2 regions of the Streptomyces sp. NBC_01450 genome follow, and region 2 is predicted to be linked to the other one. Evidence: predicted binding sites of a transcription regulator. Region 2 holds the regulator's gene; the other holds the start of a gene.

Region 1 (15,331 bases), 1.3 Mb from region 2:
ACTCAAGATCGTCGGCTCCACGATGGGCACCAAGGACGAGCTGGAGGATCTGCTGTCCTTCTGCGCCGCCACGGGTGTGCGACCCGTCATCGATGAGGTGCTTCCGCTGGATCGGGCCCGGGAGGGGTTCGAGCGACTGGAGTCGGGTGACCAGTTCGGGAAGATCGTTCTTACGGTGGGATGAGGGGTGTAGCAGTTCGGGGTGGTCGCGGCGGGCTCGGGAGTTTCCGGGCCCGCCGTTTCGTGTGCCGCTGTCAACTCCGGTTGACGCCGACCCTGCTGTCAACGTAGATTGACACCATGACCGAAGCAACGGATCTCGCCGAGCGCGCGGGTGATCGCGATCCGCGCATCGGACTGCGGGCGGTCTCCGCGCTGCGGAGGCTGCTGGAGCAGTTGGAGGCGGTGCAGGTGCGCAGCGCGCGCAATCAGGGCTGGTCGTGGCAGGAGATCGCCGCGGAACTCGGAGTGAGCAGGCAGGCCGTGCACAAGAAGTACGGGAGGCAGTGATGTTCGAGCGGTTCACGAAAGACGCCCGGGCCGTGGTCGAGGGAGCGGTCGGGCACGCCGAACGAGCGGGTGCCGGGGCGGTGGACGAGGAGCACATGCTCCTCGCGCTCCTCGATCGGGAGGGCAGCCGTGGCTCGTTCGCCCTGGCCTCGCTCGGGGCGGCCGGCAGGCGTGGCTCGATGGAACGGGCGCTTGCCGAGGCGCGCCGACGGGGCGGGCTGTCCCGCGCCGAGGCGGAGGCGCTCTCCGGGCTCGGGATCGACGTCTCGGAGATCGTCTCCCGGGTGGAGGAGGCGCACGGGGTCGGGGCGCTGGGGCCCGGGAAGGGGGGTGGTGGCGGGCGGCTGTCCAGGCGTCGGCCGTTCGCACCGGGGGCCAAGGAGGTGCTGACGCAGTCCCTTCGTGTGGCGCTCGCCCGTCATGACCGGCACATCGGCGACGAGCATCTGCTGATGGCCCTGACCGCCCGGCCCGGTGTGCCGGCGGAGGTGCTCGCCGACCACGGGGTCACCTATGAGGCCCTGACGCGTGTGCTGTACGGCGGCGGGGAGGCCGAGGCGGGGTGAGCGACAGGCCTTGGAGGCCGGGGGTTTCCCCGGGATCCTCCGGCCGGAGCCCAGGGCTCTCCTCGGACCTCGAAGAGCCCTGGGCCGCGCAGAGTGTCAGCTCTTCGGCGTGCGCAACGCGGCCCCGATGTGTGCCGCCGCCGTCGACAAGTGACGGCGAGCCGCACGGAGTTGGTCCTCCGTCACTCCGTGATCGCGGGCCGCGTCACGGATGTCGTCGCGGAAGCGGTCCAGGAGGCGGTCGAGGTCACGGGCGGGGTCGCCGGTGGAGTCCTCGTGGGCCCAGGAGGGTGCGTAGTCGGCCGGGAAGTCCTCCGGAGTGTCCGTGTACTCGGCGTACTCGGGCTTCGTCGTCCCGGTGGCCGCCGTACCCGCGCGGCCGAAGCCGAAGTCCCTGCCGAAGTCCTTGCCGAAGGTCTTCCCGAAGTCGCCGAATTCCTTGGCCAGTTCACTCAGCCCCTCACGGACCCCGTTCGGCCAGTCGCCGCGCGCGAAGCGGTCCTGGACCTGCTCCTGGACCCGCTTGGCCATGCGCTGCATCTCCTCCTGCGCCTCCCTGGCCTGGCGCCGTGCGCGCTGCGCCTCGTCGCGGGCCCGCCGGCTCTCGTCCTTCGCGCGCCGGTTCTGCTCCTTCCACTCCTGCTTGACCCGCCGCATCTCCTCCTTCGCGGCCCGCCAGGACTCCTTGTCCCCGAAGTCCCCGAAATCACCCGCGGGCCCTTCGTGTTCGCCGGCGCCGGCGCCGCCCTTGCCGCCGCGCCGCGCCTCGGTGGCCGCCGCCCGCATCTCCCGGCGCAGATCGCCCGCCGCGCCCCGTACATCGGAACGGATCTCCGCGGCGAGCTCCGCGACCGACTCGCGGATCTCCAGCTCCAGATCGGCCAGTTCACCGCTGCGGTCGGCCAGCTCGGCGCGGCCCGCGTCCGTGATCGCGTACACCTTGCGGCCGCCCTCGGTGGTGTGGGTGACCAGCCCTTCCGCCTCCAGCTTCGACAGCCGGGGGTAGACGGTGCCTGCCGACGGTGCGTACAGCCCCTGGAAGCGCTCCTCCAGGAGCCGGATCACCTCGTACCCGTGGCGCGGGGCCTCGTCCAGCAGCTTCAGCAGGTAGAGACGCAGGCGGCCGTGGGCGAAGACGGGAGGCATGTCAGAGCACCTTCTTGTCGGTCGGGGTCCCCGGAGAAGCGGACGACCCGTCCTCGTACGGCTCGTCCTCCGTTGTCGGCCTGCGGAGCATGGCGATGGAACCGGAGACGGTCACTGCCTTCAACTTGCCGTTGCCCGCACCCAGTCGGCCGGTGATCTTCTTGGCGCCCCACTGGCCGCTGACCCGGAGGTCCTCGAAGGCACTGGAGACCGTGCCGCTCGTGGTGTTGGCCTCCACCTCGGCGTCCGCGGGGTGCGGGAGGCGGATGGCGATCTCCCCCGAGACGTTCGACAGTTGGACGTCGGTGGGGGTGCCCGTGGGGTCGATGTCCACGATCATCGAGCCGGTCACCGACTCGGCGCGCACGGAGCAGCCCGAGGCCTCGATCACGGTCAGGTCGCCGGAGACGGAGTTGAAGCGGAGGTCGCCGGTGACGGCCTGGGCCTCCAGGCTCCCGGAGACGGTGTCCACGCGGACGGGGCCGGCGATCCGTACGAGGGCCGTGTCGCCCGTGACGCCTTTGACCTCCACGCGGTCCTCCATCCCGGAGACCACGGCGGCGGCGCCGACCACGCCCACCTCGACGGGGGTGCCGGCCGGGACGGCCAGCGTGACGACGGCGCTGCGGCGCCAGCCCTTGCGGTCCAGCCACTTGAGGAAGCCCTTCCAGGGCAGGTCCTCGTACGCCACGGTGAGCGTGCCGTCCTGCAGGGTCACGAGCAGCGGCGGGCCCTCCAGCTCGGAAACCTCGAGCCGGGCGGAACCCTCGTCGGTCCCCACGACGTTCACCGTTCCATTGACGACGCGCACATGAAGTGCCGTCACCGGGTCGTCGAAGGTGAGCTTCCTCGGCTCTGCGACGGACCACTCGGACATGGTGCAGACCTCCCAACGAGCCGACCAGACCGGGCGCGCGTCTGGACTCGACGTAATCTGGACTCGACGCGCCATATCGCGTCTTCCCTCATTCACGATATATCGCGGTTGCGGAAAGTCAAGGCGCTCATTCGGGGGAAGCGGGGCCCCCGCGGTCGGGGTTCGAGGGTGAGCGGTGGGGGCTTGACGGGCAAAGCGCGTAATTCGACCCCTGGTCGATCTACCGTGTGTCCATGTCCACGACGCCCGACTCGTCCCCGGCCAAGGCCACCGGCGCCCTGCTGCTCTGCCGGGCAGGGCACGAGTCCGTCGGCCTGGCGGCCCAGCTGTTGCGCGAGCGGATGCTGCTCACCGGGGCGGGCCCCGAGTGGAGCGTGCTCGTTCCCGAGGGGAAGCCCTGGCTGCACGGCGTCGAGCCCGTCGACCGGGTGGTCACGGGGTGGGCCACCGCCCTCGCCGTCAGCGCCCCCTGGCCCGTGCTGGCCCTGTGGTGGGACGCGGACCGCAGCGGGCTCACCCTCGCGGCGGGCTTCAGGCGCTGTGTGGGCTACGAATGGCTGGAGAACGGCACCCCGGTCGGTGAGGACGAGGCGATGAGCACCTTCGCCGCGCGGCTCGGCCTCGACCCGGTCCTCGACATGCCGGCACTCGACCCACTGACCAGGCCGGACTCCGGGGCGGACGCCCGCGCGCGCATGCGGCGGCTGCTCTCGGTCCTCACGCGCGCGGGGGTGCTGCTTCCGGCCGGGCTGGGCCCCGGAGAGCGCGCCGACCGGCTCATCGAGGTGGCCCGTGTCCAGCCCGGTGCGGAGCAGATCGAGTGGAGCGGGTGGCGTGCGGCCGTCCGGGCGGAGCTGGAGGCGGCCGAAGGTGCCGGTACGGGTTCCCGGCGGCGCGGGCGCAGAGCCCGGGTCCTCGCGACCGGGCAGCTGGCCGCCGGGCTGCCGCTGACCCTATGGGGCGTACGCCGCCACAGTGCCGGCTGGATCGTCGCGGGGACGCTCCTGATGCTCCACGGGGCGCTCGGACTCGCGTACGACCATCTGCACGCCTTCGACTGACGCCCCCCCGCTCGCGACCGTCGGGGCCTACTCCTCGTCGTCCTCGTCGTCCAGCCGCGCCAGCCACGTCGCCAGCCGCTCCACCGGCACCTCGAAGTCCGGATTGAGGTCGACGAACGTACGCAGCTGCTCGGCGAGCCACTCGAAGGTGACCTCCTCCTCGCCGCGCCGCTTCTCCAGTTCCTCGATGCCACGGTCGGTGAAGTACATGGATGGTGCTCCGTCGGTGAAAGTGAAGGGGAACGCTGAGAAAAGGATAAGTGGGACCGCGATCCGGCTGGAGGGCCTCCGGCCGGATCGCCCCGGCCGCACGCCCGCCGCTCCGGCCCCGTGCCACCTCGACGTGGCGCACCACGGCAAGGCCACAGGGAAGGGCCCGGTCTCCGAAGCGGTTTCGGAGGCCGGGCCCTTCGCCGGAGTCGCGTTCGTCGAGGGCTACGCCTCGAACACCTCACGCACCAGCTGCTCCTGCTCGGCCTGGTGCCGCTTCGCCGAGCCCACGGCCGGCGACGAGGACGCCGGGCGGGAGATACGGCGCAGACGCTCGCCGTGCGGGACGTCGGCGCCGACGGCCAGGTCCAGGTGGTCGATCAGGTTGAGGGCGATGAACGGCCACGCGCCCTGGTTCGCCGCCTCCTCCTGGGCCCACAGGTACTTCTCGGCGTTCGGGTACTTGGCGATCTCCGCCTGGAGCTCGGCACCCGCGAGCGGGTACAGGCGCTCGATGCGGATGATCGCCGTGTCCGTGACGCCGCGCTTCTGCCGCTCGGCATCGAGGTCGTAGTACAGCTTGCCGGCGCAGAAGACGACCTTGCGGACCGCCGCGGCGTCGACCGAGTCGTCGCCGATGACGGGACGGAAGGCGCCCGTGGTGAACTCCTCCGTCTTCGACGCGGCGGCCTTGAGGCGCAGCATCGACTTCGGGGTGAAGACCACCAGCGGCTTGTGGTGCGGGTTGTGCACCTGCCACCGCAGGAGGTGGAAGTAGTTCGACGGGAGCGTCGGCTGGGCGACCGTCATGTTGTTCTGCGCGCACAGCTGGAGGAAGCGCTCGATGCGGGCCGAGGAGTGGTCCGGGCCCTGGCCCTCCAGGCCGTGCGGAAGCAGGAGCGTGACGCCGGACGTCTGGCCCCACTTCTGCTCCGCCGCCGAGATGTACTCGTCGACGACCGACTGCGCGCCGTTGACGAAGTCGCCGAACTGCGCCTCCCACATCACGAGGGCGTCGGGGCGGGCCAGCGAGTAGCCGTACTCGAAGCCCATGACCGCGTACTCGGAGAGCAGCGAGTCGTAGACGTTGTAGCGGGCCTGGTCGTCGGAGAGGTACTGGAGCGGGGTGAAGTCCTCGCCCGTGACCCGGTCGATCAGGACCGCGTGGCGCTGGCCGAACGTGCCGCGGCGGGAGTCCTGGCCCGACAGCCGGACCGGGGTGCCCTCCAGGAGGAGCGAGCCGATGGCGAGGGTCTCGCCCATGCCCCAGTCGATCGTGTCGTCCTCGATCATCGTCGCCCGGCGCTGCAGCTGCGGGAGCAGTCGCGGGTGCACGGTGACGTGGTCGGGGATGTTGACCTGGGACTCGGCGATCCGCTTCACGACCTCCTGGGAGACCGCGGTCTGCACGGCCACCGGGAACTGCGCCTGCGGGTCCGGGACCTGCACCTGGGCGGCCTGCGAGACGGCCTCGCGGACCTCGGTGAAGACCTTCTCCAGCTGGCCCTGGAAGTCCTGCAGCGCCTGCTCGGCCTCTTCGAGGGTGATGTCGCCGCGGCCGATCAGGGACTCGGTGTAGAGCTTGCGCACCGAGCGCTTCTTGTCGATCAGGTCGTACATCAGCGGCTGCGTGAACGCCGGGTTGTCGGACTCGTTGTGTCCGCGGCGGCGGTAGCAGATGAGGTCGATGACGACGTCCTTGTTGAACGCCTGGCGGAACTCGAAGGCCAGGCGAGCGACGCGGACGACGGCCTCGGGGTCGTCGCCGTTCACGTGGAAGATCGGCGCCTCGATCATGCGGGCCACGTCGGTCGCGTACATCGAAGAACGCGCGGACTCGGGCGCCGCCGTGAAGCCGACCTGGTTGTTGATGACGATGTGGACGGTGCCGCCCGTGCGGTAGCCGCGCAGCTGCGACATGTTCAGCGTCTCGGCGACCACGCCCTGGCCCGCGAAGGCCGCGTCACCGTGCAGGGCGACCGGCAGGACGGTGAAGTCGGTGCCGCCCTTGTTGATGATGTCCTGCTTGGCGCGGGCGATGCCCTCGATGACCGGGTCGACCGTCTCCAGGTGGGAGGGGTTCGCGGCCAGCGAGACCTTGATCTGCTCGCCGTCCAGGCCGGTGAAGGTGCCGTCGGCGCCCAGGTGGTACTTCACGTCGCCGGAGCCGTGCATCGACTTCGGGTCGAGGTTGCCCTCGAACTCGCGGAAGATCTGCGCGTACGACTTGCCGACGATGTTGGCGAGGACGTTCAGGCGGCCGCGGTGGGCCATGCCGATGACGACCTCGTCGAGGCGGGACTCGGCGGCCGAGTCGATCACCGCGTCGAGCAGCGGGATGACGGACTCGCCACCCTCCAGGGAGAAGCGCTTCTGGCCGACGTACTTCGTCTGCAGGAAGGTCTCGAAGGCCTCCGCCGCGTTCAGCCGACGCAGGATGCGCAGCTGCTCCTCGCGCTCCGGCTTGGTGTGCGGGCGCTCGATGCGGTCCTGGATCCACTTGCGCTGCTTCGGGTCCTGGATGTGCATGAACTCCACGCCGGTGGTGCGGCAGTAGGAGTCGCGCAGCACGCCGAGGATGTCGCGCAGCTTCATCAGGGACTTGCCGGCGAAACCGCCGACCGCGAACTCGCGCTCCAGGTCCCACAGGGTGAGCCCGTGCTCGGTGATGTCGAGGTCGGGGTGCTTGCGCTGGCGGTACTCCAGCGGGTCGGTGTCGGCCATGACGTGGCCGCGGACCCGGTAGGAGTGGATCAGCTCGAAGACGCGGGCGGCCTTCGTGACGTCGTCGTCGTGGCTGGCGTCGATGTCCTTGAGCCAGCGGACCGGCTCGTAGGGGATGCGCAGCGCCTCGAAGATCTCGTCGAAGAAGCCGTTCTCGCCGAGCAGCAGGTTCGCGACGATCCGGAGGAACTCGCCCGAGGCGGCGCCCTGGATCACCCGGTGGTCGTAGGTCGACGTGAGCGTCATGACCTTCGAGATGCCGAGCTTGTTCAGGGTGTCCTGGGAGGTGCCCTGGAACTCCGCCGGGTAGTCCATGGAGCCGACGCCCATGATGACCGACTGTCCGGGCATCAGACGCGGGACGGAGTGGACGGTGCCGAGGCCGCCGGGGTTGGTCAGGGAGACCGTGACACCGGTGAAGTCGTCCATCGTCAGCTTGCCGTCACGGGCGCGGCGGACGATGTCCTCGTAGGCCTGCCAGAACTCGAAGAAGTTCAGCGTCTCGGCCTTCTTGATGCCGGCGACGACGAGCTGGCGGTCACCGTTGGGCTTCACCAGGTCGATGGCGAGGCCGAAGTTGACGTGCGGCGGCTTGACGAGGGTGGGCTTCCCGTCCTTCTCCGCGTAGTGCCAGTTCATCGACGGCATGGCCTTGATGGCCTGCACCATCGCGTAGCCGATGAGGTGGGTGAAGGAGATCTTCCCGCCCCGGGCGCGCTTCAGGTGGTTGTTGATGACGATGCGGTTGTCGAAGAGCAGCTTCACCGGGACCGCGCGCACGGAGGTGGCCGTGGGCAGCTCGAGGGAGGCGTTCATGTTCTTCGCGACGGCACCGGCGGGGCCACGCAGCGTCACGTACTCGGGACCCTCGGGGGCCTCGGTCGCGGGCTCGGCCTTGGGCTTGGCGGCGGCCGGGGCGGCCTTCGCGGGGGCCGGGGCGACGGCAGCGGGCTTCGGCGCGGCCGGAGCGGGCACAGGAGCCGCGGGAGCGGCCTGGACCGGGGCGGCGGGCGCCGCGGGCGCGGCAGGGGCTGCCGGAGCGGCAGGCGTGGCGGGAACCGCCGTGGTGGTCCCTGCGGCCCCCGCGGCCGCAGTACCCGCCGGAGCCGAGGCGGCTGGCGCCCCCGGCTTGTAATCGGCGAAGAAGTCCCACCAGGCTCGGTCTACCGAATTCGGGTCCTGGAGGTACTGCTGATAGATCTCGTCGACGAGCCATTCGTTCGCACCGAACGCGGCCGCGGGATTCTTCCCGGCGGCTTGGTCATCGGTCGAGATGCTCGAGTTACTGGGGGACTGTGGCGACACGGCGGCAACCGCCCTCTTCCGCTTCACAAGGTGATGGACAGCGGGAATTAAGGCTACGCCCCTATGGCCGAGAAGGTCAGGCCGGACCGGTCCAACGTCGTGTAAGTCACATCGGAAAGCGTGTTTCGGGGACGGAAATGGCGGGAAACAAGCGGGGTTTCGGCCCGGAAGGGGTACGTCGATCCTGGGTCGCGGTACGACTCACGCGGCCCTCTGCCTGATCACACGTGTCCACGAGCACGGGACGACGGTGGATCTTGTGGCTCCGGTTCGAACTTTACGTCAACTTGGCAGAGAAGGAAGCCCTGGAAGGGTGACCTGGATCCGGCAGCCCCGCTGGGATTCGGCCACGCCGATCCGCCCGCCGTGCAGATCGACCGCCCAGCGGGCGATGGCGAGCCCGAGGCCCGTACCGCCGTCGCTGCCCGGGCCGTGCGGCGAAGGAACCCCGCCGCGGTTGAAGCGCTCGAAGACCCGGTGCCACTCCGACTGCGGAATTCCGGGACCCTCGTCCAGGATCTCCAGGGCCAGTGACTCCGGGCAGTCGCCGCGTCGTGCCTTGACCGTCACCCGGCCGTGCGGCGGGCTGTGCTTGACGGCGTTGTCGATGAGATTCGCCACGACCTGGTGGATCCGCTCCGGGTCCGCGTGCGCGGTCAGCTCCGGCGGGGACACGTCGAGGTGCAGATGGACGTCGGTACGGGTGTGGCTGCCGGAGCCCGAGGCGATGCCCGCGCGTGCCGAGGCGACCATGTTGGCCTCCTTGAGCACGCCGGACAGGTACGGCCACACCTCGAAACGGCGCTTGCGCAGGGGTACGACGCCGTTGTCCAGCCGGGAGAGGTCCAACAGCGTCTCGACCAGCCGGCCCAGCCGCTCCGTCTGCTGCAGAGCCGTGCGCATCGTCTCGGGGTCGGCGGCGGAGACGCCGTCCACCACGTTCTCCAGGACCGCGCGCAGGCCCGCGATGGGGGTGCGCAGCTCGTGCGAGACATTCGCCACGAGTTCCTTGCGCTGGCGGTCCTGGGCCTCCAGCTCGTCGGCCATGAGGTTGATCGTCTGGGCCAGGTCGCCCAGCTCGTCCCGCCGGTCGTCGCGCACCCGGCGGGTGTAGTCGCCGTGCGAGATGGACCGGGCGACCGTGTTCATCTCGTCCAGCGGCGCGGTGAGCGAATGGGCCACGAACTGCGTTATCAGCAGTGTGGCGATCATCGAGAAGACCGTGATGAAGCGCAGCTCCGTCTTGGTGTGCACCGCGATCATCGACAGACCCGTGGTGATGAGCACGGAGATGACGACCAGCGCGCCCAGCTTGGTCTTGATCGAGAAGGGGCGTACGGAGCCCCAGAACCCCTCGCCGCGGCCCGGCTCGCCGGTACCGCTCACGACACCTGTGGTCCTGCCCGCTTCACCGAGCCCGCTCATGACATCAGCCCCCTACATGAGGTCCCTGGTCCCCGCGGAGAGCCGGCTCAGGGAGTCGGGGTCTCCAGCGCGTAGCCCACGCCGTGGACGGTACGGATCCGCTCGGCGCCGATCTTCCGGCGCAGCGCCTTGATGTGGCTGTCCACGGTCCGCGTGCCCGAGGCGTCCGCCCAGTCCCAGACCTCGGCCAGCAACTGCTCGCGGGAGAGTACCGCGCGCGGAGTGTTGGCGAGACACACCAGGAGGTCGAATTCGGTGGGCGTGAGGTGCACGTCCTCCGAGCGCACCCGTACCCGGCGCTGCGCGTGGTCGATCTCGAGCTCGCCGAGGCGCAGGATCCCGGTGCGCGGCGTCGAGGCGGCCACCACGGCCCGCTCGACCCGGCGCAGCAGGACGTGCACGCGTGCGGCGAGCTCGCGCATCGAGAACGGCTTGGTCATGTAGTCGTCGGCGCCGACGCCGAGCCCGACCAGCATGTCGGTCTCGTCGTCGCGCGCGGTGAGCATCAGCACCGGCACCGGGCGCTGGGCCTGCACACGTCGGCAGACCTCCAGGCCGTCGAAGCCGGGCAGCATGATGTCGAGGATCAGCAGGTCGGGCTGCCAGGCCTGTGCTGTGTCGACGGCGGCCGGTCCGTCGCCCGCGGTTTGCACGAGGAATCCCTCGGCTCGCAGGCGGGCCGCGATGGCGTCGACGATCGTCGGGTCGTCCTCGACCACCAGCACCCGGCGCTGAGCGCCTGGCGTGGCCGCCGTGCCGTTGTGCGAGGTGTGTGTCTGCTCCATCGCCCGCCCCTGAAGTGTGCTTTCCGGAATCCGTGGGGTGATCCCATGACTGCGCTTGACGCTTGAATGATCTGCGCCAGGGAAGCAGGGTACGGGCAGTCACCTTCGCTCGGCTATCCAGGCCCGACCGCGAGATGGACGACGTCCGGAACGCCCCGGGCAACGGGGATCTCTTCGGTACGCACCTGTCGGAATCCGGCATTCCGCAGCGTTCCTTCAAATTCCGGAGAGGGCTGCGCCGACCACACGGCCAGTACCCCGCCCGGCTTCAACGCCCTTGCGCAGCTTGTCAGTCCGGCCGGTCCGTACAGCCCGTTGTTGTCCTCGGTGACGGTCCAGTCGGGCCCGTTGTCGATGTCGAGGCACAGTGCGTCGTACGTGGCGGAAATCTCATTGACGTGAGTGAGCAGGTCGGCTTTCACGACCTCGGTCCTGGGGTCGGCGAGCGCCGCCGCGGAGAGTTGTGACAGCGGTCCGTCGCGGTGCCAGTCGATGATGGCCCCTTCGCGTTCGACGACGGTGATGTGACCCCAGCGCGGGTTCGCGGCGGCGTGCGCCAGTGAGAACCCGACACCGAGCCCCCCGATCAGCACACGTGGCTCCGCCCGCCCGTCCAGGGCGTCCAGCGCGGCGTCGACGAGCAGCCGCTCCGAGCGACCGTCGGAGGTGTCCATCAGGAAGCACCCGTTGGCGATGATCTGCAGCAGCGCGCCATGTCGCCGCAACACGACCTCGCCGTAAGGGCCTTCCCGGCGATCGATGACCACAGGGATGTCGTACGAGGCAGTCATGGCGTCCATCCTGGCACTTTCACCAGGATGGGCAGCCGAATTAACCCTCGGGGGCTGAAGTTCGGCCCACGCCCGCACGTACGGGTTCGGGCGGCCGAGGTCCGCCTTCACGGGGTTGCCGTCGGACGCCCGTACGGGCCGGCTCGGACTCGTGTGCGGACACGGCGACCGCGGACGCCGTACGCGCTTGTCGGGTTGCTGTGAATCGCCTCTCGCGTGGCGTCCGTCATAGACAGCGGCGCCGCGAGCCCCCAAGGGTGGGGCGGGACGGAAGGAGCCCCTCACCTTGGACCGGAGCACCACCGCGACGGCGACGGCAGTGGCGACGACCACGGACCCGGCGGCCTCCTCGGCCGATACCGCGCTCAAGGACCCACAGACGGGCACGCTTCTACTGGACGGAGTGCCGCGACAGCGCGGCGCGACGGCCGCGCCGCCCGCCGCCCGCCCGGCGACGGCACCCCCCGTGGTCGCCCCTCTCACTCCTCCCGCTCCACCGGTTTCCCGTGCTCTCGCCCGGCTTCGGGTGCTCCGTCCCTGGCGGTTGCTGCCCACCCCCACCGGAACGCCGTTCACCTTCGGCTACGCGGCCGTGCTCACCGTCACCGCGATGGTCACCGACTACGCGGACCCCGCCCTCGTCCACGCCCTGCACCAGGGTTCCAGCACCGACGTCGCGCACCTCGTACGCGAGCCGGTGCTGGTGCTGCTGGCCAGCGCGCTGTGGATGGCGGGTGGGATCATCTCGCCGTACGCCATCGGATTCGTGGTGGTGCTGACCGCGCTGGAGCGGCGGATAGGCGGGCTGCGGGCCGCCGGTGTCTTCCTGCTCGGGCACGTCGTGGCCACGCTGGCCACCGAGGTGCCCGTCGGTCTTTCCGTGCTGGCGGGAGGCCTTCCCGACAGCTCCCTGCACCGCCTCGACTACGGCATCAGCTTCGGCGTCGCCACGAGCGTCGGCGCGCTCGCCGGGCTGCTGAGGCCCTGGCTGCGCTGGCCGCTGCTGGGCGCCTTCGGCTCGACGGTCGTCGGGGGCCTGATCGAATTCGCCGACCCGATGACGGACTGGGGGCACCTGATGTCCCTGGCGATCGGGGTGTCGACCTGGCCGCTGGTCCGCGGCTGGCGCCGCGCCCGTACGGCGGCGGCCACCGGCCCCATCGCCCCCGCCGCCGTACCCACGGCTCAGACGCCTGACAAGGTCGCCGCCTAGTACCCGTCGGGTCAGGTCGCGCGGGCCGCCGTCAGTCGCCGGGCCAGCTCCGGGACGCCGAGGCGGCGCTCCTGTTCCGCACTCGCCCCGTGGAGCTTGTTGGTGAGCTGGTACGGGTCGGCGCGCAGGTCGTAGTACTCGCGGAAGAGGACCTCGCCGCCGTTCACCCCGCCGGGCAGCCGGCCCTGCCGGTCGAGGCGGAGGTCGTAGTACTCCGTGTACTGCTCGGTCCTGCCGATGTATGTCGCCCAGCTGTGGATCGGCTGCTTGTCCTGACGGTTCCACCACCACTCGGCGAGCACATGGTCGCGGTCCCCGGTGCCGAGCAGCGAGTGGTCGTCGTGCGGGGTGTCCGGGGCGATGCCGGCCGCGTCGAGAAGGGTGGGCGCGATGTCGACGTGCGCGGTGAGCCGGTCGTCGGTCCTGGCCGTGCCGAGTCCGCCGCCCGGCCACGACAGGTAGAACGGCACCTCCAGGCTCGGCCGGTACGGCACCGACTTGCGCAGCCAGCCGTGGTCCGCCCAGAGCAGGCCGTGGTCGCTCGTGTACAGCACCAGGGTGTTGTCGAGCTGCCCGAGTGAGCGCAGCTTGTCGCGGAAGTCCCGCATCGCGTCGTCCACGGAGAGCAGCGTGCGCAGCTGCCGGGTGCGCAGCGCCTGTCCCTCGGCGAGCGTGTGGTGGGCCGAGGAACCGTGCAGGAACGGCGGCTTGTCGGACTTGTCGCTCTCGAAGACCGACGGCCGTCCGTTCCACTCCGGGACCTGGGTGTGCGCGTACTTCTTCTCCGGGATGTTCAGTTCGTGCGCGGCCCGGGTGGCGACGTACGCGAACCACGGCCGGTCGTCGGTCCGGGACCGTTCCATGAAGTCGAGGGCGTGGTTCTTGATGACGGTGGTGTTGTAGCCAGGGATGTTCCGGACGGTCCCCTGGTCGTTGTAGTGGCCGTTGTAGTAGCTGACCGGTTCCTGAAGCAGCCACTCGTCGAAGTGCGGCGGGTTGTCACCGGTGTGCCAGTAGTTGAGGTACTTGCCGAACAGCCCCGTCCGGTAGCCGGCGTCATGGAACCGGCGCTGCACGGTGGTGTGCTGGTCGAGGCGGTAGGGATGCCGGGTGTCGAGGACGCCGTGGTGGTGGGCGTACCGGCCCGACATGATCGAGGCGCGGGACGGGGCGCACAGGGGAGTGTTGGCGTGCGCCCGCTCGAAGGTCACACCGTGGCCGCCGAGCCAGTCGACGGTCTCGGGCGTCGCCCACTCCGTCTCCTTGGGCTGGTCGTCGGTGACGACGACCAGGATGTTGGGCCGTCCGGAACGATTGCCGCCGGGGGCGGCGGTCGCGGTGGCGGCGGGGGCCCGCCCGACGGCCGGTGCCGCCGGTGCCCGCCGCGTGGCCGCCTTCGCGGACCCGTCCTCGTCCGTCGCCGCCCGCACCGCCGCGGCCCCGAGCGCCGCCACGGCCGCCGCCCCGGCGCCCACGACCACCCGGCGCCGAGTCGACCCGCGTCCCTGTTCCTGCCCCTCGCCCACGTCGTGCCCCGCTTCCCCGTGTGTGGATCCACAGCCTGTGAATGAGCAGCCTGTGAATGGGCCTGCAGTGTGAAGGAGCCGGCTGTGAATGCGGTTGCGGTGGTGTGGCGGTGCTTTTGCACTCTCGCGAAGGCGTCGACCACGTCGACCGGGCGCGCTCGCACGGGAAGGGACGGCGGGCCGACGGCGTTGACCACACCACAGGTGTTCGCCGCGGGTCTACGGCGCAGTGGCGCCGACCAAGAGGGAAGCGTGACGCAAACCCCGCTGACCTGCACGGATCTCTCCGTGGAGAGCGATCGCTCAGAGCGAACAGGCCTCGGGGAACAATCCAGGGCTCACATGCATTGAGTCGGCATAGCTCAACTTGACTGCCTAGGGAGAGATAATGGCTTCGACGTCCACACCGCTCACCCTGCCCGTGTTGCCGCTCGACGACGAGGTCGTGCTGCCCGGGATGGTGGTTCCGCTGGACCTGAACGATGCCGATGTACGCGCCGCGGTGGAGGCCGCCCAGGCCGCCGCGCGGTCGGAGCCCGGCAAACCGAGGGTGCTGCTGGTGCCACGCATCGACGGGGCGTACCCGAGCACGGGCGTGCTCGGCACCGTCGAGCAGGTCGGCCGACTGGCCGACGGCGACCCGGGCGCGCTGATCCGCGGCCGTGGGCGCGTGAAGATCGGCGCCGGGACGACCGGTCCTGGTGCCGCCCTGTGGGTCGAGGGCACCCAGGTCGACGAGACCGTGCCCGACCCGCTGCCCGGCCATGTGACCGAACTGGTCAAGGAGTACAAGGCCCTCGCCACCAGCTGGCTGCGCAAGCGCGCCGCCTGGCAGGTCGTGGACCGCGTACAGGCCATCGACGACGTGTCCGCCCTCGCCGACAATTCCGGTTACTCCCCGTTCCTGAGCACCGAGCAGAAGGTCGCGCTGCTGGAGACCGCCGACCCCATCGCACGGCTGAAGCTCGCCACCGAGCAGCTGCGTGAGCACCTCGCCGAGCAGGATGTCGCCGAGTCCATCGCGAAGGACGTCCAGGAGGGCGTCGACAAGCAGCAGCGCGAGTTCCTGCTGCGGCGCCAGCTCGAGGCCGTCCGCAAGGAGCTGCGCGAGCTGAACGGCGACGCCAAGGAGGGTGAGGAGTCCGACGACTACCGGGCCCGCGTCGAGGCCGCCGACCTCCCCGAGAAGGTC
Region 2 (15,331 bases):
ACGACGATCCCGACCAAGCGGTCCGAGATCTTCACCACCGCCGAGGACAACCAGCCGTCCGTCCAGATCCAGGTCTACCAGGGCGAGCGCGAGATCGCGGCGTACAACAAGAAGCTCGGGATGTTCGAGCTGACCGGTCTGCCGCCGGCCCCGCGCGGTGTCCCGCAGATCGAGGTCGCCTTCGATATCGACGCCAACGGCATCATGCACGTGACCGCGAAGGACCTGGGCACGGGCAAGGAGCAGAAGATGACCGTCACCGGCGGCTCCTCGCTGCCGAAGGACGAGGTCGACCGGATGCGCCAGGAGGCCGAGCAGTACGCGGACGAGGACCACAAGCGCCGCGAGGCCGCCGAGACCCGCAACCAGGGCGAGCAGCTCGTCTACCAGACCGAGAAGTTCCTCGCGGACAACGAGGACAAGGTCCCGGGTGACGTCAAGACCGAGGTCGAGGCCTCCATCGCCGAGCTGAAGGAGAAGCTCAAGGGCGAGGACACCGCCGAGATCCGCACCGCCACGGAGAAGGTCGCCGCGGTCTCGCAGAAGCTCGGCCAGGCCATGTACGCCGACGCCCAGGCCGCGCAGGCGGCCGGTGGCGCCGAGGGTGCGCCCGGTGCCGAGCAGGCCAAGGCCGATGACGACGTCGTCGACGCCGAGATCGTCGACGAGGACCGCAAGGACGGTGCCGCGTGACGGAGGAGACCCCGGGCTTCGAGGAGAAGCCTGACGTCCCCTCCGGCGCCACCCCTGACGACGCCGAGCCCCAGGCCGCCACCCCCTCCACGGAGGAGGCGGCGGCCCCGGCCGGGGACGCATCAGCAGCAGCACAGCTGGCCGGCCTGACCGCACAGCTGGACCAGGTCCGTACGGCGCTCGGTGAGCGCACGATGGACCTCCAGCGGCTCCAGGCCGAGTACCAGAACTACCGCCGCCGGGTCGAGCGCGACCGGATCGCGGTCAAGGAGATCGCCATCGCGAACCTCCTGACCGAACTCCTGCCCGTGCTCGACAACATCGCCCGCGCGCGGGATCACGGCGAACTGGTCGGCGGCTTCAAGTCGGTGGCCGAGTCGCTCGAGACCGTCGCGGCGAAGATGGGCCTGCAGCAGTTCGGCAAGGAGGGCGAGCCCTTCGACCCGATGATCCACGAGGCCCTGATGCACTCGTACGCGCCGGACGTCACGGAGACGACGTGCGTGGCGATTCTGCAGCCGGGGTATCGCATCGGCGAGCGCACCATCCGCCCCGCGCGGGTGGCGGTCGCCGAACCGCAGCCGGGGGCGCAGACCGTCAAGGCCGACGAGGCCGAGGCGGCCGACGACAAGGAGAGCGGTGGCCCGGACGAGGGCTGACGTTGACACGATGAGGAAGGAGGGACGTCGAGGATGAGCACCAAGGACTTCATCGAGAAGGACTTCTACAAGGTCCTCGGCGTCCCCAAGGACGCCACCGAGGCAGAGATCAAGAAGGCGTACCGGAAGCTCGCCCGCGAGTTCCACCCGGACGCCAACAAGGGCAACGTCAAGGCCGAGGAGCGCTTCAAGGAGATCTCCGAGGCGAACGACGTGCTCGGTGACCCCAAGAAGCGCAAGGAGTACGACGAGGCACGCGCCCTCTTCGGCAACGGCGGCTTCCGTCCGGGTCCCGGCGCTGGCGGCGGCAACTTCAACTTCGACCTGGGCGACCTCTTCGGAGGCGGCGCCCAGGGTGGAGCGGGCGGTGCCGGCGGCTTCGGCGGCGGCATCGGAGACGTCTTCGGGGGCCTGTTCAACCGCGGCGGCGCGGGCACCGGTACGCGGACCCAGCCCCGGCGCGGCCAGGACATCGACACCGAGGTGACGCTCAGCTTCACCGAGGCGGTGGACGGCGCGACGGTCCCGCTGCGGATGACGTCCCAGGCGCCCTGCAAGGCCTGTTCGGGCACCGGCGACGCGAACGGCACACCGCGTGTGTGCCCGACGTGCGTCGGCACCGGCCAGGTCGCGCGCGGCTCCGGCGGCGGCTTCTCGCTCACGGACCCCTGCCCGGACTGCAAGGGCCGCGGCCTGATCGCGGAGAACCCCTGCGAGATATGCCACGGCAGCGGCCGCGCCAAGTCCTCGCGCACGATGCAGGTCCGCATCCCGGCGGGGGTGAGCGACAGCCAGCGCATCCGTCTCCGGGGCAAGGGCGCACCCGGCGAACGGGGCGGACCGGCGGGTGACCTGTATGTCACGGTCCACGTGGACGCCCACCCGGTCTTCGGCCGCAAGGGCGACAACCTCACCGTCACCGTGCCCGTCACCTTCACGGAGGCGGCACTCGGCGGCGAGGTGCGGGTACCGACCCTGGGCGGTCCCCCGGTCACCCTGAAACTGCCCCCGGGCACGCCCAACGGCCGTACGATGCGGGCCCGCGGCAAGGGTGCCGTCCGCAAGGACGGTACGCGCGGCGACCTCCTCGTCACCGTGGAGGTCGCGGTCCCCACGGACGTGTCGGGCAAGGCTCGCGACGCCCTGGAGGCGTATCGCGAGGCAACCGCGGGCGAGGACCCGCGGGCGGAGCTGTTCCAGGCCGCGAAGGGAGCATGAGCAGATGGACGGCCGTCGTCGGAACCCCTATGAACTGACCGAGGAGACCCCGGTCTACGTCATCTCGGTGGCGGCCCAGCTCTCCGGCCTGCACCCGCAGACCCTGCGCCAGTACGACCGCCTCGGCCTGGTCTCCCCCGACCGCACGGCCGGGCGCGGCCGGCGCTACTCGGCCCGCGACATCGAACTGCTGCGCACCGTCCAGCAGTTGTCGCAGGACGAGGGCATCAACCTGGCCGGCATCAAGCGCATCATCGAGCTGGAGAACCAGGTCGCCGCCCTCCAGTCCCGCGTCGCGGAACTGGAGTCGGCCCTGGACGGCGCCGCTGTCGCGATGCAGCAGCGCGAGGCAGCGGTGCACGCCTCGTACCGCCGCGACCTGGTCCCGTACCAGGAGGTCCAGCAGACGAGCGCGCTGGTGGTCTGGCGGCCGAAGAGGCAGTCGGACTAGCTCCCGCGTACCGAAGGGGGTGGGGAGGTCGTCGACCTCCCCACCCCCTTCGGCGTTCCTCAGATCACCGCGCCGGTCCGGTGACCGTCCAGTCGCCGGCGGGCAGGGTCTCGGTGCCGTCGGCCTTCACACCGGTCACCCAGTAGTAGGACGTGGTGCCGCGCTTCGCGCCGGTGTCGAAGTACACGGACGCTCCGGCGGAGGTCTCGTGGATCTTCTCGTACGCGGCGGTGGCGGGGTTCCACCGGTAGATGCGAAAGCCCTGCGCGGGCTCGGGGGACTCCTCCTCGCCCGCTCCGAGCCCGGACCAGATCAGCTGGTTGCCCTCGTCGCCCTCCGCCCCGGACGCCTCCAGGCGGAGTGGCGAGCCCTCGGGCGTCGGCACGCTCGGCGTCGTGTCGAGCTCGGTCGCGACCACGGCCTCGGCCGTCCGGGTCCACTTGAACGAGGAGTTCCAGGACGTGTCGATGGCGTCGACGAAGAAGCAGACGCGGTCGCCGTCCGGTCGGGTGGTGTACGAGTACGAGGTGGTGTCGGCCGGCAGGTACTCCGTCAGCGTTCCGGCGCACACCTGCTCGTCGCCCTCGTCGCCCCAGAGTTCACCCCGGTAGACGGTGTACCTCCCGAGGTCGGCGGCCGGGTTCTTGTCCCACTCCAGCTCGAAGCCGTACTCGGTCGGGGTGACCGTCAGCCCGGTGACGGCGGGCGGCGGGGTGAGGTCCTCGCGCTCGCCGGCGGCGGCCGTGGAACGCGCGGACTCGTTGCCGGCCGCGTCGAGAACGGTCACCCGGTAGTAGTAGGTGACGCTCTCGACGGCCGAGGTGTCCAGGTACGACGGCTTGTCCGTACGGCCCACCTCGCCGTACACGCCGTTCTCGCTCGTCGCCCGGTAGACGCGGTAGGACACCGCTCCCGTGACCCCGTTCCAGTCCAGCTGCAGCCCGCGCGACAGTGAGGTGGCGATCAGCCCGGCGGGCGCGGCGAGCGCCGTCCGGTCGACGGTGGTCACGGCCTGGTCGGCGGTACCCGTCGACTCGTTGCCCGCCTTGTCGTAGGCGCGGACCTCGTAGTAGTACGTGTCGCCGGTCGCCGGAGGTGTGTCGGTGTACGAGACGGCGGCCGTCGTGGTCAGTCTCGTCCAGGTGGTGCTGCCCTTGAGCCGGCGGTAGACGCGGTAGCCCGCGAGGTCCATCTCCTTGTTCTTCGCCCAGCTCAGCCTGGTGTTGCCGCCCGCGGTGTCGTACGAGACGGAAGTCCCGGTCGGGGTGAGGGGCTTGACCTTGTCGACGGTGGCGGTGGTGCGGGGGGTGTAGGCGAAGGTGACGTTGGCGGCGCCGGTCCAGTTGGCGTAGTCGACGCGCAGGGTGTGTTTGCCGGAAGGAATCGTGACGTTGACGGTCTTTTTGACCGTGGAGGAGACGTTCTTCCAGAGGTCGATCTTGCGGGTGCCGTCGAGGTAGACGCGCAGGCCGTCCTGTGCGGCGACGGGAAGGGCGAAGGGTCCGCCGGAGCCGAAGTCCCTGGTCACGGTCCAGCGGACGCCGAAGTTGTCCTTCGGGAGGCCGGAGGCGGGGATCTTCGTGCCCCAGTTCTCGTTGACCGTCGTGTCGCAGTCGGTCTTCTTCGGCGTACCCGAGAACGTGGTGTTCGCGTAGAACTGCCGCTTGTAGACGGGGGAAACGCAGCTCGTGGCGGCCGAGGCGGTGGGGGTGGCCACGGTGGTGAGGACACCGGACGTGGTGGCCAGCACCACGGCCGTCGCCCGCAGGGTGGTCTTCATCGGGAGGTCAGGCTCCGCTCGGCAGGGACACGCTGGAGTCCACGTTGCTGAAGGTCTCCGAGCCGTCGGGAGCGACGACCGAGAGCAGGTAGTAGACGGTCGTGCCGTCGGGCATGGTGGTGTCCGTGTAGTGGGTGGCGGTGGGCGCCAGGGGGACGTCCGTCACGCGGACGTAGGTGCTCGTCGCGCGGTCCCAGCGGTACACGTTGATGCCGGCGGCCTCCGTGGCCACCGAGTCGGCGCACTCGATGTACATGCCGCCGGCGTCGCCGAGGGTCGTATAGGTGAGCACGGAGCAGGGCGCGGTGTCCTCGGGGACGGTGGTCGGCCTGAGGTCGCGTTCGGTGACGGTCACGGTGGAGACGGGACGGTCCCAGTACGCTCCCGTCCACTCGGCGTAGTTGCCGTAGACGTCGGCCGGGATGACGACGTAGGTCTTCTCCTCGCCGTCCGCCGGCGCCGGACCGACGACGAACTCCGAGGTGCCGGCCGGCACCTCGCCCAGGAAGTCCGGCGTGCAGCACGACCGGTACTCGTAGACCTCGTAGTGGTCCAGGTCGGTCGCCGTGCTGTCGTCCCAGTCGAGCTTGACGCCGTACTCCAGCGGCTCGGCGGTCAGGCCGGTCACCTTCGGCGGCGGGATCTCGTCGCCGGGCCGGGTGACGGTCAGCTCCGCGGAACCGCTGGACCACAGACCCGCGGTGTTCTTCCGGATCATCACGTAGTGGTACGTGCGGCCCTGGTCGCCGTCGTAGTCGGTGCAGCTGCGGATCGTGTTGCCGGCCGCGTCGGTGCGGGTCTTACGGCTGCGGCAGTCGACGGGGTAGGCGCTCGAGATGTTCACCGGGGAGGTCTCCGAGCGGTACACCTCGTAGTCGGCGGTGTCGCCGCCCGCGGGCTCCGTCCAGGTGAAGACCGCGCCCCAACTGGGCGTGGTCGCCACCACGTTCGTGGGCGGAGTGATGGTGCGCCTGCTGCGCACGACGGCGGAGGCCGCGGCGTTCCCGGCCGCGTCGACGGCGCTGACCTTGTAGTCGTACGCCTTGCCGTACGACGCCGTGGTGTCGGTGTACGCGGTGGCCGTGGTCTCGGCGAGCTCGGTGTACGAGGTCGCGGTGTCCCGCTTGCGGAGGATCCGGTAGGTGACCGTGTCCGCCGAGGCCGTCCAGGAGAGGTTGTTGGACGCCTCCGTGGCGGTGGCGGTGAGGACCGGAGCGGCGGGCGCGGTGTGGTCGTCCGTGGTGACCGGCCCCTGGTCGGTGCCGCCGGCCGACTCGTTGCCCGCCTTGTCGTAGGCGCGGACCTCGTAGTAGTACGACTGGCCCGTGGCCGGCGGGGTGTCCGTGTGACTGCGGCTGGTGGTCGTGGCCACCTTCGTCCAGGTACCAGTGCCCTTCACCCGCCGATAGACGCGGTAGCCGGCGAGGTCCATCTCCTTGTTCGCGGCCCAGGTGACCTGGACGAGGGCCTGGTTTTCCGCGTCAGGGAACTCGTCGAACCGGGCGCCGGTCGGGGTGAGGGGCTTGACCTTGTCGACGGTGGCGGTGGTGCGGGGGGTGTAGGCGAAGGTGACGTTGGCGGCGCCGGTCCAGTTGGCGTAGTCGACACGCAGGGTGTGTTTGCCGGAAGGAATCGTGACGTTGACGGTCTTTTTGACCGTGGAGGAGACGTTCTTCCAGAGGTCGATCTTGCGGGTGCCGTCGAGGTAGACGCGCAGGCCGTCCTGTGCGGCGACGGGAAGGGCGAAGGGGCCTCCCGAGCCGAAGTCCCTGGTCACGGTCCAGCGGACGCCGAAGTTGTCCTTCGGGAGGCCGGAGGCAGGAGCCTTCGTGCCCCAGTTCTCGTTGACCGTCGTGTCGCAGTCGGTCTTCTTCGGCGTACCCGAGAACGTGGTGTTCGCGTAGAACTGCCGCTTGTAGACCGGCGAGGTGCAGGTGGTCGCCGCGGCGGCGGAGGTGGCGGTGAGGAGGCCGCCTGCGGTGGTGAGCACGAGGGCGGTGGCGGTCGCGGCCGTCGTGCGTCTGGCTGGGTTCATGCGTTCCTTCGGTCCTGATCGTCAACGGAGGGCAAAGCCGTTGACGATCAGGACCGACAAGGAAGGGGATTGGTTGTACGGATCTTTGCCGCCTTTTGAAGGTCGGGCGACCTTGAAGGTCAGGCGACCTTGAACGTCAGGTGGGTGGACGGGCCGACACGCCCGTACACGTCCACGGTGGCCACCTCGACGATGTAGGTCCCGCTCGCGGGCGGTGTCCAGGTGAGGCTGCCGTCCGTGGTCTGCGCGTATGCGCCGCCGGTGACGCGCCACTGGTACCCGTGGATGACGCGGTCGTCGCCCGCGGGGCGGGTCATCGTCACGGTGGCCGCCTGGCCGGGTCCGCCGTGCCCCGCGCAGTCGTTGGCGGTGCACTCGGTGTACGGCGTCGAGAGCGCGAGCAGTGGAGGCAGTGGCCCGGTGGACGTCGCCGGGGTGATGCGGTCCACGGAGACGACGTCGGAGGGTGCCGACTCCCGGCCCTGCGCGTCGAGCACCACCACGTAGTAGGACGCGCGGCCCGCCGGGGCCTCAGTGTCCGAAAAGAGGGTCGCGTGGGGCGAGCCGACCCGGTTCCAGGCGGCGGAGGCGTCGGTGCGGCGGTAGACCCGGGTGCCGTACATCACCCCGTCGACCGAGATGGCCCAGGTGAGTTCGGTACCGCTGTCGTGCGGGGTGACCGTCACGCCGGTGGGCGCCGCCGCGTCGCCGGGAGCGGGCCGGGTCGCGATGACCGCCTCGGACGCCGGGGAGATGTTCCCGTACGCGTCGACCGCCTGGACCGTGTACGTGACGGCGGTGCCCGCGGCGGCCCGGAAGTCGTTGAACGACGTGCCGAGGACCAGGTCCGGCCCGTCCGGGTCCGACTGCCCCTCGGGCGCGGCCCACACCTCGTAGTGCTCGACGTCGTCCGAAGGGGCGTTCCAGCGCAGCGCGTTGCCCGCCGTGGTGCCCTCCGCCGTCAGACCGGTGACCTGGCCGGGCGCGAGGGTGTCCGGGGCGCCGGTGTCGGCGGTCGCGGACGGGACGGACTCGTTGCCCGCCGTGTCCAGGGCCGTGACCCGGTAGTACAGCCGCTGGCGGATGTCGGCCGAGGTGTCCCGGTAGGAGACGTCGGACAAGGAGGACGCGAGCTGTTGGAAGGGGCCCTGCGGGGCGCTCGCGCGGTAGACGCGGTAGGCGGCCGCGCCCGGGACCTTGCTCCAGCCGAGGGCCACGGAGCCGGTGCTCACCTTGGCGTTCAGGCCGCCGGGCGCCCCGGTCGGGGTCCGGTCGACGGTGGTCACGGCCTGGTCGGCGGTACCCGTCGACTCGTTGCCCGCCTTGTCGTAGGCGCGGACCTCGTAGTAGTACGTGTCGCCGGTCGCCGGAGGTGTGTCGGTGTACGAGGTGGCGGTCGTCGTGGCCGTTCTCGTCCAGGTGGTGCTGCCCTTGAGGCGGCGGTAGAGGCGGTAGCCGGCGAGGTCCATCTCGTTGTTCTTCGCCCAGGTCGGCCTGGCCTTGCCGGTGGCTTTGTCGTACGCCACGGAGGTGCCCGTCGGGGTGAGGGGTTTGACCTTGTCGACGGTGGCGGTGGTGCGGGGGGTGTAGGCGAAGGTGACGTTGGCGGCGCCGGTCCAGTTGGCGTAGTCGACGCGCAGGGTGTGTTTGCCGGAAGGAATCGTGATGTTGACGGTCTTTTTGACCGTGGAGGAGACGTTCTTCCAGAGGTCGATCTTGCGGGTGCCGTCGAGGTAGACGCGCAGGCCGTCCTGTGCGGCGACGGGAAGGGCGAAGGGTCCGCCGGAGCCGAAGTCCCTGGTCACGGTCCAGCGGACGCCGAAGTTGTCCTTCGGGAGGCCGGAGGCGGGGATCTTCGTGCCCCAGTTCTCGTTGACCGCGGCGTCGCAGTCCGTTTTCTTCGGTGTGCCGGAGAAGGTGGTGTTCGCGTAGAACTGCCGCTTGTACACCGGTGACGCGCAGCTGCTCGCGGCGGAGGCGGGTACCTCCGACACGGCGAGCAGGCCCCCGGCGGTGGCGATCGTCAGTGTCGCGGCGAGTGCCGGTCCACCCCGTCCAACTGGTCTCATGCTTCCCCTGCCCCGAGCTGCGATGTTCATGGCCACGTTCAAGACTCCCGGGCGCGCGGGCGGGTTGTACGCCGCCGGGGAGTGAGTGACGCAAGTCAATCAGAGGGGTTCTGTGGAAGTGGAACCGCACCCCCTTCCCATCGTGTTCACTTGAGGAACACAGACTGCTGTTGCCATCTCGTTAAGTGGTTACTCCTTGACGCTGAGGTGATCGCCGCGTTGGCTTTCAGCCACCTGGGTCGCAAAGCAGCTACCTCGCCCGGAAGGCACCTGATGTGAACACTCGTAACACCTGGCTTCGTCGTACGGCCATAGCCCTGGCTTCCTCCGCGACGGCCGTCTCCCTCGCCGCCTGCGGGGTCGTGGACGGAATCGGCGGCAGCAACACCAAGGCGAGCCCGACCAAGGGTGACGACATCACGGTCGGTCTCCTCCTCCCGGAGAAGGCCAACACCCGTTACGAGAAGTTCGACCACCCGATCATCGCGCAGCAGGTCGCCAAGCTCACCAACGGCAAGGGCAAGGTCACCTCCGCCAACGCGGAGCAGAGCGCGTCCAAGCAGAGTCAGCAGTTCCAGCAGATGGTGAAGGACAAGGTCGACGTGATCCTCGTCGACGCGGTGGACTCCAAGGCCATCGCGAGCGACGTGCAGAAGGCCAAGGACGCGGGCATCCCCGTCATCGCCTACGACCGCCTGGCGCAGGGCCCGATCGACGCGTACATCTCCTTCGACAACGAGCTCGTCGGCCAGGTGCAGGGCAAGGCCCTCCTGGAGGCGCTGGGCACCAACGCCTCGTCGAAGAAGATCGTCATGATGAACGGCTCGCCCACCGACCCGAACGCGGCGCAGTTCAAGTCGGGCGCCATGGGTGAACTCACCGGCAAGGTCGTCATCTCCAAGTCGTACGACACCAAGGACTGGGACCCGGTCGTCGGCAAGGCCAACATGGAGAAGGCCATCTCGGCCATCGGCCTCAGCAACATCGCCGGTGTCTACTCCGCCAACGACGGTCTCGCGGGCGCCGTCATCGACGCCATGAAGACCATGGGCGTCAGCAAGGTGCCGCCGGTCACCGGTCAGGACGCCGAGCTGGACGCGGTGCAGCGGATCGTCCGGGGCGAGCAGTACATGAGCGTCTACAAGTCCTACCCCGACGAGGCCTCCGCGGCCGCCGAGATGGCGGTGGCGAAGATCCAGGGACGCAGCATCGAGTTCGACGCGCTCACCCGCGACAAGGTCAACAGCCCCACCAACAGCAACATCCCCTCCCAGCTGATGCCCGTGGTCGCCCTGACCAAGGACAACATCAAGGACACGGTGATCCAGGACGGCATCTACACCGTCAAGCAGATCTGCACGGCGGCCAACAAGTCGGCCTGCGCGGCGATCGGCCTCAAGTAGTCGTGCTCCCGCACTGACGACCTGCACCGACGACCTGTACTGACGATCTGCACCGACGTCCTGCACTGACGAATTTCCCTGACGAACGCGCGGGAGCCCTGGGCGAGGGGTTCCCGCGCGTTCGGCGGATCAGGGGTCAGCGCCCCATCGACTGCCAGATCGTCAGCGCCAGCGCCGTGCACGAGGTGGCGGCCGCGAGGGAGGGCAGGGGCCAGCGGGTGCGTTCCAGGGCGTCGAGGCGGGACTCGTGCTCGTCAAGGGTCTTGTCGGTCTGGTCCGCGCGTTGCAGGAGGAGGGCGAGGTCGCCGCGGGTGGTGGCGAACCCGACGTCGACCGAGCGGCGCAGCCGCTCCAGTTCCAGGGCGACGCTCTCGGCCTCAGTCGTCGGCATCGGCGGTTTCTCCGCGGGAGGGCCCGCGCAGCCACCCCGGCAGCAGCCGGTCCACCGCGGGCATCGCCATCACCCGGCTGAGCAGCGCGGCGCCGCCCACCACGGCCGTGAGCGCGGGTACGTCCCGGATCAGCGGGTCGTCGGCGACCAGCGGCAGGACGGTGATCAGGGCGAACAGGGTCTGGAGTGTCGTACGCAGGGTTCTGCGGCCGGCGTCGCTCATCTCCGGGCTCCTTTCGGGTGCTCCAGTGCTTCTCGGGTACGTCCGGCCTCCTACGCGCGCGGGACGCGCAGCTTGTCCCAGCTGGTGCGGCCCGGGGTGCCGTCGGCGTCCTTGCCGACGTAGCCGAGTCCGCGCTGCCAGGCCGCGTACGACAGGACGTCGGCCTGCGTCCACACCGGGCCGGGGCCGGCCGAGTAGCGCCCGCACCCCTCCGCGACCAGTCGCTCGCCGACGGCTGTGATCAGCGGACTGCGGCGGCCGAGCGCGAAGAACGCGGCACCGGGGAAGGGTTCGTACGAGACCGGGCGGGAGCCGAGCCGGGCCGCCACCCGTTGCCGCATCCCGGACATCGAGAACGACGGGTCGATCTTGCGGCGGGTCCACTCCTTGTGCGCGATCACGCTGGACGCGGACCAGCCGTGGGCGCGGCAGATCGCGGCGGAAAGCCGTTCCACGGCGGCGAGTTGGGCGGCCGGGTAGGGGTCCCGCCCGTTGCCCAGGTTCTCGATCTCGAAGCCGTAGAAGCGGGCGTTGCCGTCCACGGCGTCCGGTCCGGGGGCGGGCAGAGCGGCCTGTTCGGCCCGTACGGCCTCCAGGACCGCGGTCGAGCCCGAACCGGCGTGGTTGGTGCGGCCGTAGCCGACCAGGTGGACGGTGCCGTCCTTGGTGATCAGGCCGATGCAGAGCGGGCCCGGCAGGTCCGTGGTGCCCTCGCGGCACAGACGGAGGCTGTCGGTGCCGGCTGTGTGGTGGAGCATGACGCCGTGGACCGGGCCCCAGGCGCCTCGGCTGTTGCGGTTGTGGGTACGCCAGTTGCCGCTCTCGGAAAGGACGACGCCCTCGTCGCGCAGGGCGCGGGCGAGGGCGTCGGCGGTCAGGGGTGTGGCCATGGTGGAGTCCTCAGGTGACTGGGGTGACGGTCACGAAGCGGTAGGCGCCGGTCGCGGTGGCGGTGGCGGCCGACGACTTGTAGGCGGCGGTTGCCGTGTACACGCTGTTCGGGGTGAGCCCGGTGACCTGGAACTGGGTACTCACGGAGCACTGGTCGGTTCCGGTGGAGATCGCCGAACGGGCGTCGGCGGCGGCCAGCACGACGGTGGTGCCCTGCCGGACGTTCGCCGACATGAAGCAGGACGTGCCGGTGGCGCTGCTGCTCAGGCGGGCGCCCAGCGCGACGAGCACCGCGCCGGAGGCCGGGGCGGTGAAGGTCACGGCGGTCGGATCACCGGTGGAACCCGTGAGCGACTCCACGTACGACGCCGAAGTCGTCGTGCCTGCGGTCGAGTTGGCCTTGTGGACCGGGCCGGGCGCCAGCTGTGTCCAGACGCTGCCGGTGTAGAACCAGTACTGCTTCGGCGTGCTGAGCCAGCACAGCATGCCCGCTACCGGGGCGGTCACCTTGGTGTCGCGTGTGGCGGTGTCGGCGAAACGCAGCACGGTGCGTCCGTCGACGGCTTCGGCGAGGGACTGCATGTGTACGGGGATGTTCGCGGCGTCGGCCGGCTGCGGGTAGGGCAGGCTGCCGAGCGGGGTGAGCAGGGCCATGAGGGCTTCCTTCCGGATCTCACGTAGGGGGGACGACGGACGGCGCGGTCAGCCGCCGAGCGCCGGCGGGAACAGGTCGGCGGGTGTGCCGCTGTCGCCCTCCTGGGCCGAGGAGCTGTCGATCGGCACGGGGTGTGCCACGTTCCCGTCGTCGTCGGCCGACACCGCGTCCTCGGGGGGCAGTTCGCTCATGCCGCGCCTCCCGGTGCCTTGAGCAGGTCGCGATAGGTGATCTTGCTGGTGGTCAGGGCGTCGAGCATCGCGCTCTGCGCGTCGATCAGGGCGTACGTGCGCTGGGTGCCGTACTCCGGATCGACCGGCGCGTCCGGCGTGAGCCCGGAGTCGGCCGGGGCGCCGTTGTACGAGGTGCCGCGCAGCGTCAGCGTCTGCTGGGGCGCGGTGCCCGCCTGGCAGGTGGTGCGGATGCCGACGACCCAGGCGAGCGTGTCGAGCCCCGCCCCGCTGCGGTCCACCACCCGTACGACGTCACCGAGTTGGATGCGCGGGTCGTGCAGCACCTCCACCTCGCCGAGCACCGGCACCGGGTAGCGGCCGGCGTCGAGCATGGCGTGCGAGAGGTCCGAGGCCACCTGCTGCTGTTGCACCCAGTCGGTCGCGGGCGCCTGGTAGACCTGTTTGCCGTAGAAGGACTGGCTGGTGGTGTTGTACCAGGCGAACGAGCGCTCTCTGGGGTCCCGCGCGCGCTTCTGCGGGATGATCTGCACGGACGGTTTGCCGTCCTTGGTGACCGTCCACACGCTCGCCGTGCCGTAGTTGGTGAACCGGACGATGTAGTTCGGGCCGTCGCGCCGCGAGCTGACCGTCACGCTGCCCTTGACCGAGCTGCCGCCCGTCGCAGCGCTGCCGAAGCGGACGCGGTGTCCGCCGACGGGTGCCACGTCGTCCTCGATCTGAAGCGGGCCGATGTCGAGCTCGTCCTCGGCGACGGCGTAGGCGACGTCCACCGGGGCGCCCGGCTTGATCTCCCGGATCACGGTGTCGGTGACCGTGTCGCTGTACGTGCTCGTGACGCCGGTCCAGTCCTGATAGGGCTGTTCGCAGTGGTTGCGGCAGGCGTCGATCTCCTCCGAGACGGTGAGCGCGGCGATGTCGCGCCGGGTGGTGACGGTGAGGTCGGGTCGGGCGGGCACCGACTGGAAGCGGCCGGGACCGCGCCAGTGGAAGACACCCTGCTCGTCGAACTCGGCGGTGGACATGGTGGCCTTGGCTATCTCGGTGAGGGCGTCCCACTGGGAGCCGGAGACCTGCGGCACGTGGTAGAGCGGCACCGTCGCGTCGTCGAGCACCGCGCCCTTGACCCAACGGCCCTTCTGTTCCCACTCGTCGGCGGTGTACGAGGAGAGGTCGGGCCACGACCGGTCGGTGACCTGGAGGCACTCGACGGCCAGGTCCGTCTTCAGGTTGATCTGGAACAGCTCCGAGGGCGGCTGCAGTGCGGAGGTCTCGGTGAAGGTGTAGGGCCCGGTCGACGGGACGACGTACTCCCCGTCGGGCGCGGTGAGCCGCGGATACACGGTCGCCTGGGTGTTCGCGCCGACGGTGCCCGAACGGGTGTCGACGGTGAACCCGAGGTGCCACACGCCCTTCAGGGAGGCGAGCTTGGGGATCGTCCAGCTCGCGACCGTGCCCGACCCGTCGAGCGTTCCAGAGGTGATCTTCACGACGCCCGTGGCGAAGTACACGTTCAGGGCGTAGTTCCCGTACGCGCCCGCGCTGCGGTCGAAGACCAGCTTGAGTTCGAGCTCGTTGCCGACGGACAGAGCGGTGTTGACGTGCACCTCGGCCTGGAACACCTTGCCCGCGACGACGAAGCGGGACCGCGGCATCCAGGAGACCGCGAGCCCGGCCGCCTTCGGCATCAGCGCCATCTCGAACGGCGCCCCGTCCCGGACCCAGGAGTACGCCGACGGGGCCGGCAGCGTCTCGGGCTGCCCGTACGAGGCGTTGAAGCCGCCGTGCAGTGAGGCATAGAGCGCGGTGAACGGCCTGGAGACGTCGGCGTCGACGGAGGGGGCGCGGGGCGGCGGGCAACTGTGGACGCCGGCCTGGCGCAGGAGTTCGTCCGCGCACCAGGTCGCGGTCGCCACGGGCTGGGCGCGCAGCAGCCCGTGGTACGGCCGTGGCAGCTGCGCGGGCCCGCGCAGCCGCTCCGCGCCGTCCAGCGCCTGGACGGTGACGGTGTCGCTGCCGGAGGCGGCTGTACGGGACCGTACGGTGCCGCGGAAGGCGGGCACCGTACGGCCGCTCGCGCCCGCCTCGTGCACCACGGACTGCCCGGGGCGTACGACGTCACCGGTGGTGCGACCCGCCCAGGCCGAGTACAGCCGGGGCGCGGGCTCGCCGGTTCCGCCGAGCGACAGCTCCAGCTGGGCCGCCGCGCTCCCGGAGAACGCCCGCAGCGCCTCGGGCACATCGGTGCTGTACGCCCGTTCCACCCGCCAGGACTGCACCTGCCCGCCCATCTCACGGCCGCCGAGCCGGGTGGAGTGGGCCGGGACCCGTTCGGGGGCGGCGAGGGCGTCGGCGAGTACCTCGTCAGAGTTCCGCACCGTGCACCTCCACCAGGTCGACGCTGATGCTGCGGTAGGGCAGCCGGGCGGACGGGACGTCGCTGTACGCCGTCACGGACATCGCCGGGCAGCCCTCGCCGAGCGCGTGCGCGACGGGGCTCTCGCCGATGGTCAGGCAGGCTCCGGCGAGACCCCGCAGACCGGCCGCGCCGGGCCCGCCGACCGGGGTGACGAAGGCGGCCCCGGCGGGTGCGGTGCCGGTGATGCTCGCCCCGTTCACGGCCGTCGTGCTCAGATACGAGCCGTCGGCGGCCTTCCAGTCCAACTGCGCGA

Evidence for each region. Region 2 encodes HspR, which represses chaperone genes until heat shock. Its sites were predicted from a motif close to TTGAGNNNNNNNNNCTCAA; they were not measured.
Region 1: a site for HspR is predicted at 14,487-14,505, ahead of lon (endopeptidase La). Genes of this name have one in related genera too.

What each region holds. Positions count from the first base shown of each region.
Region 1 covers NZ_CP109480.1:4,255,838-4,271,168, reverse strand. Annotated here, with positions in the region: gene OG568_RS18960 (zinc-binding dehydrogenase) at 1-184, shown strand, start outside; gene OG568_RS18955 (helix-turn-helix domain-containing protein) at 301-510, shown strand; gene OG568_RS18950 (Clp protease N-terminal domain-containing protein) at 510-1,076, shown strand; gene OG568_RS18945 (PadR family transcriptional regulator) at 1,173-2,222, opposite strand; gene OG568_RS18940 (DUF4097 family beta strand repeat-containing protein) at 2,224-3,099, opposite strand; gene OG568_RS18935 (hypothetical protein) at 3,333-4,160, shown strand; gene OG568_RS18930 (DUF6104 family protein) at 4,188-4,370, opposite strand; gene OG568_RS18925 (multifunctional oxoglutarate decarboxylase/oxoglutarate dehydrogenase thiamine pyrophosphate-binding subunit/dihydrolipoyllysine-residue succinyltransferase subunit) at 4,596-8,399, opposite strand; gene OG568_RS18920 (HAMP domain-containing sensor histidine kinase) at 8,682-9,824, opposite strand; gene OG568_RS18915 (response regulator transcription factor) at 9,872-10,609, opposite strand; gene OG568_RS18910 (spermidine synthase) at 10,723-11,400, opposite strand; gene OG568_RS18905 (rhomboid-like protein) at 11,687-12,613, shown strand; gene OG568_RS18900 (sulfatase family protein) at 12,625-14,139, opposite strand; gene lon (endopeptidase La) at 14,528-15,331, shown strand, end outside.
Region 2 covers NZ_CP109480.1:5,526,946-5,542,276, reverse strand. Annotated here, with positions in the region: gene dnaK (molecular chaperone DnaK) at 1-693, shown strand, start outside; gene grpE (nucleotide exchange factor GrpE) at 690-1,352, shown strand; gene dnaJ (molecular chaperone DnaJ) at 1,386-2,570, shown strand; gene OG568_RS24625 (heat shock protein transcriptional repressor HspR) at 2,575-3,021, shown strand; gene OG568_RS24620 (fibronectin type III domain-containing protein) at 3,086-4,801, opposite strand; gene OG568_RS24615 (PA14 domain-containing protein) at 4,809-6,836, opposite strand; gene OG568_RS24610 (fibronectin type III domain-containing protein) at 6,956-8,905, opposite strand; gene OG568_RS24605 (sugar ABC transporter substrate-binding protein) at 9,181-10,308, shown strand; gene OG568_RS24600 (hypothetical protein) at 10,445-10,699, opposite strand; gene OG568_RS24595 (hypothetical protein) at 10,686-10,922, opposite strand; gene OG568_RS24590 (peptidoglycan-binding protein) at 10,973-11,812, opposite strand; gene OG568_RS24585 (hypothetical protein) at 11,823-12,467, opposite strand; gene OG568_RS24580 (hypothetical protein) at 12,516-12,659, opposite strand; gene OG568_RS24575 (hypothetical protein) at 12,656-15,037, opposite strand; gene OG568_RS24570 (hypothetical protein) at 15,024-15,331, opposite strand, start outside.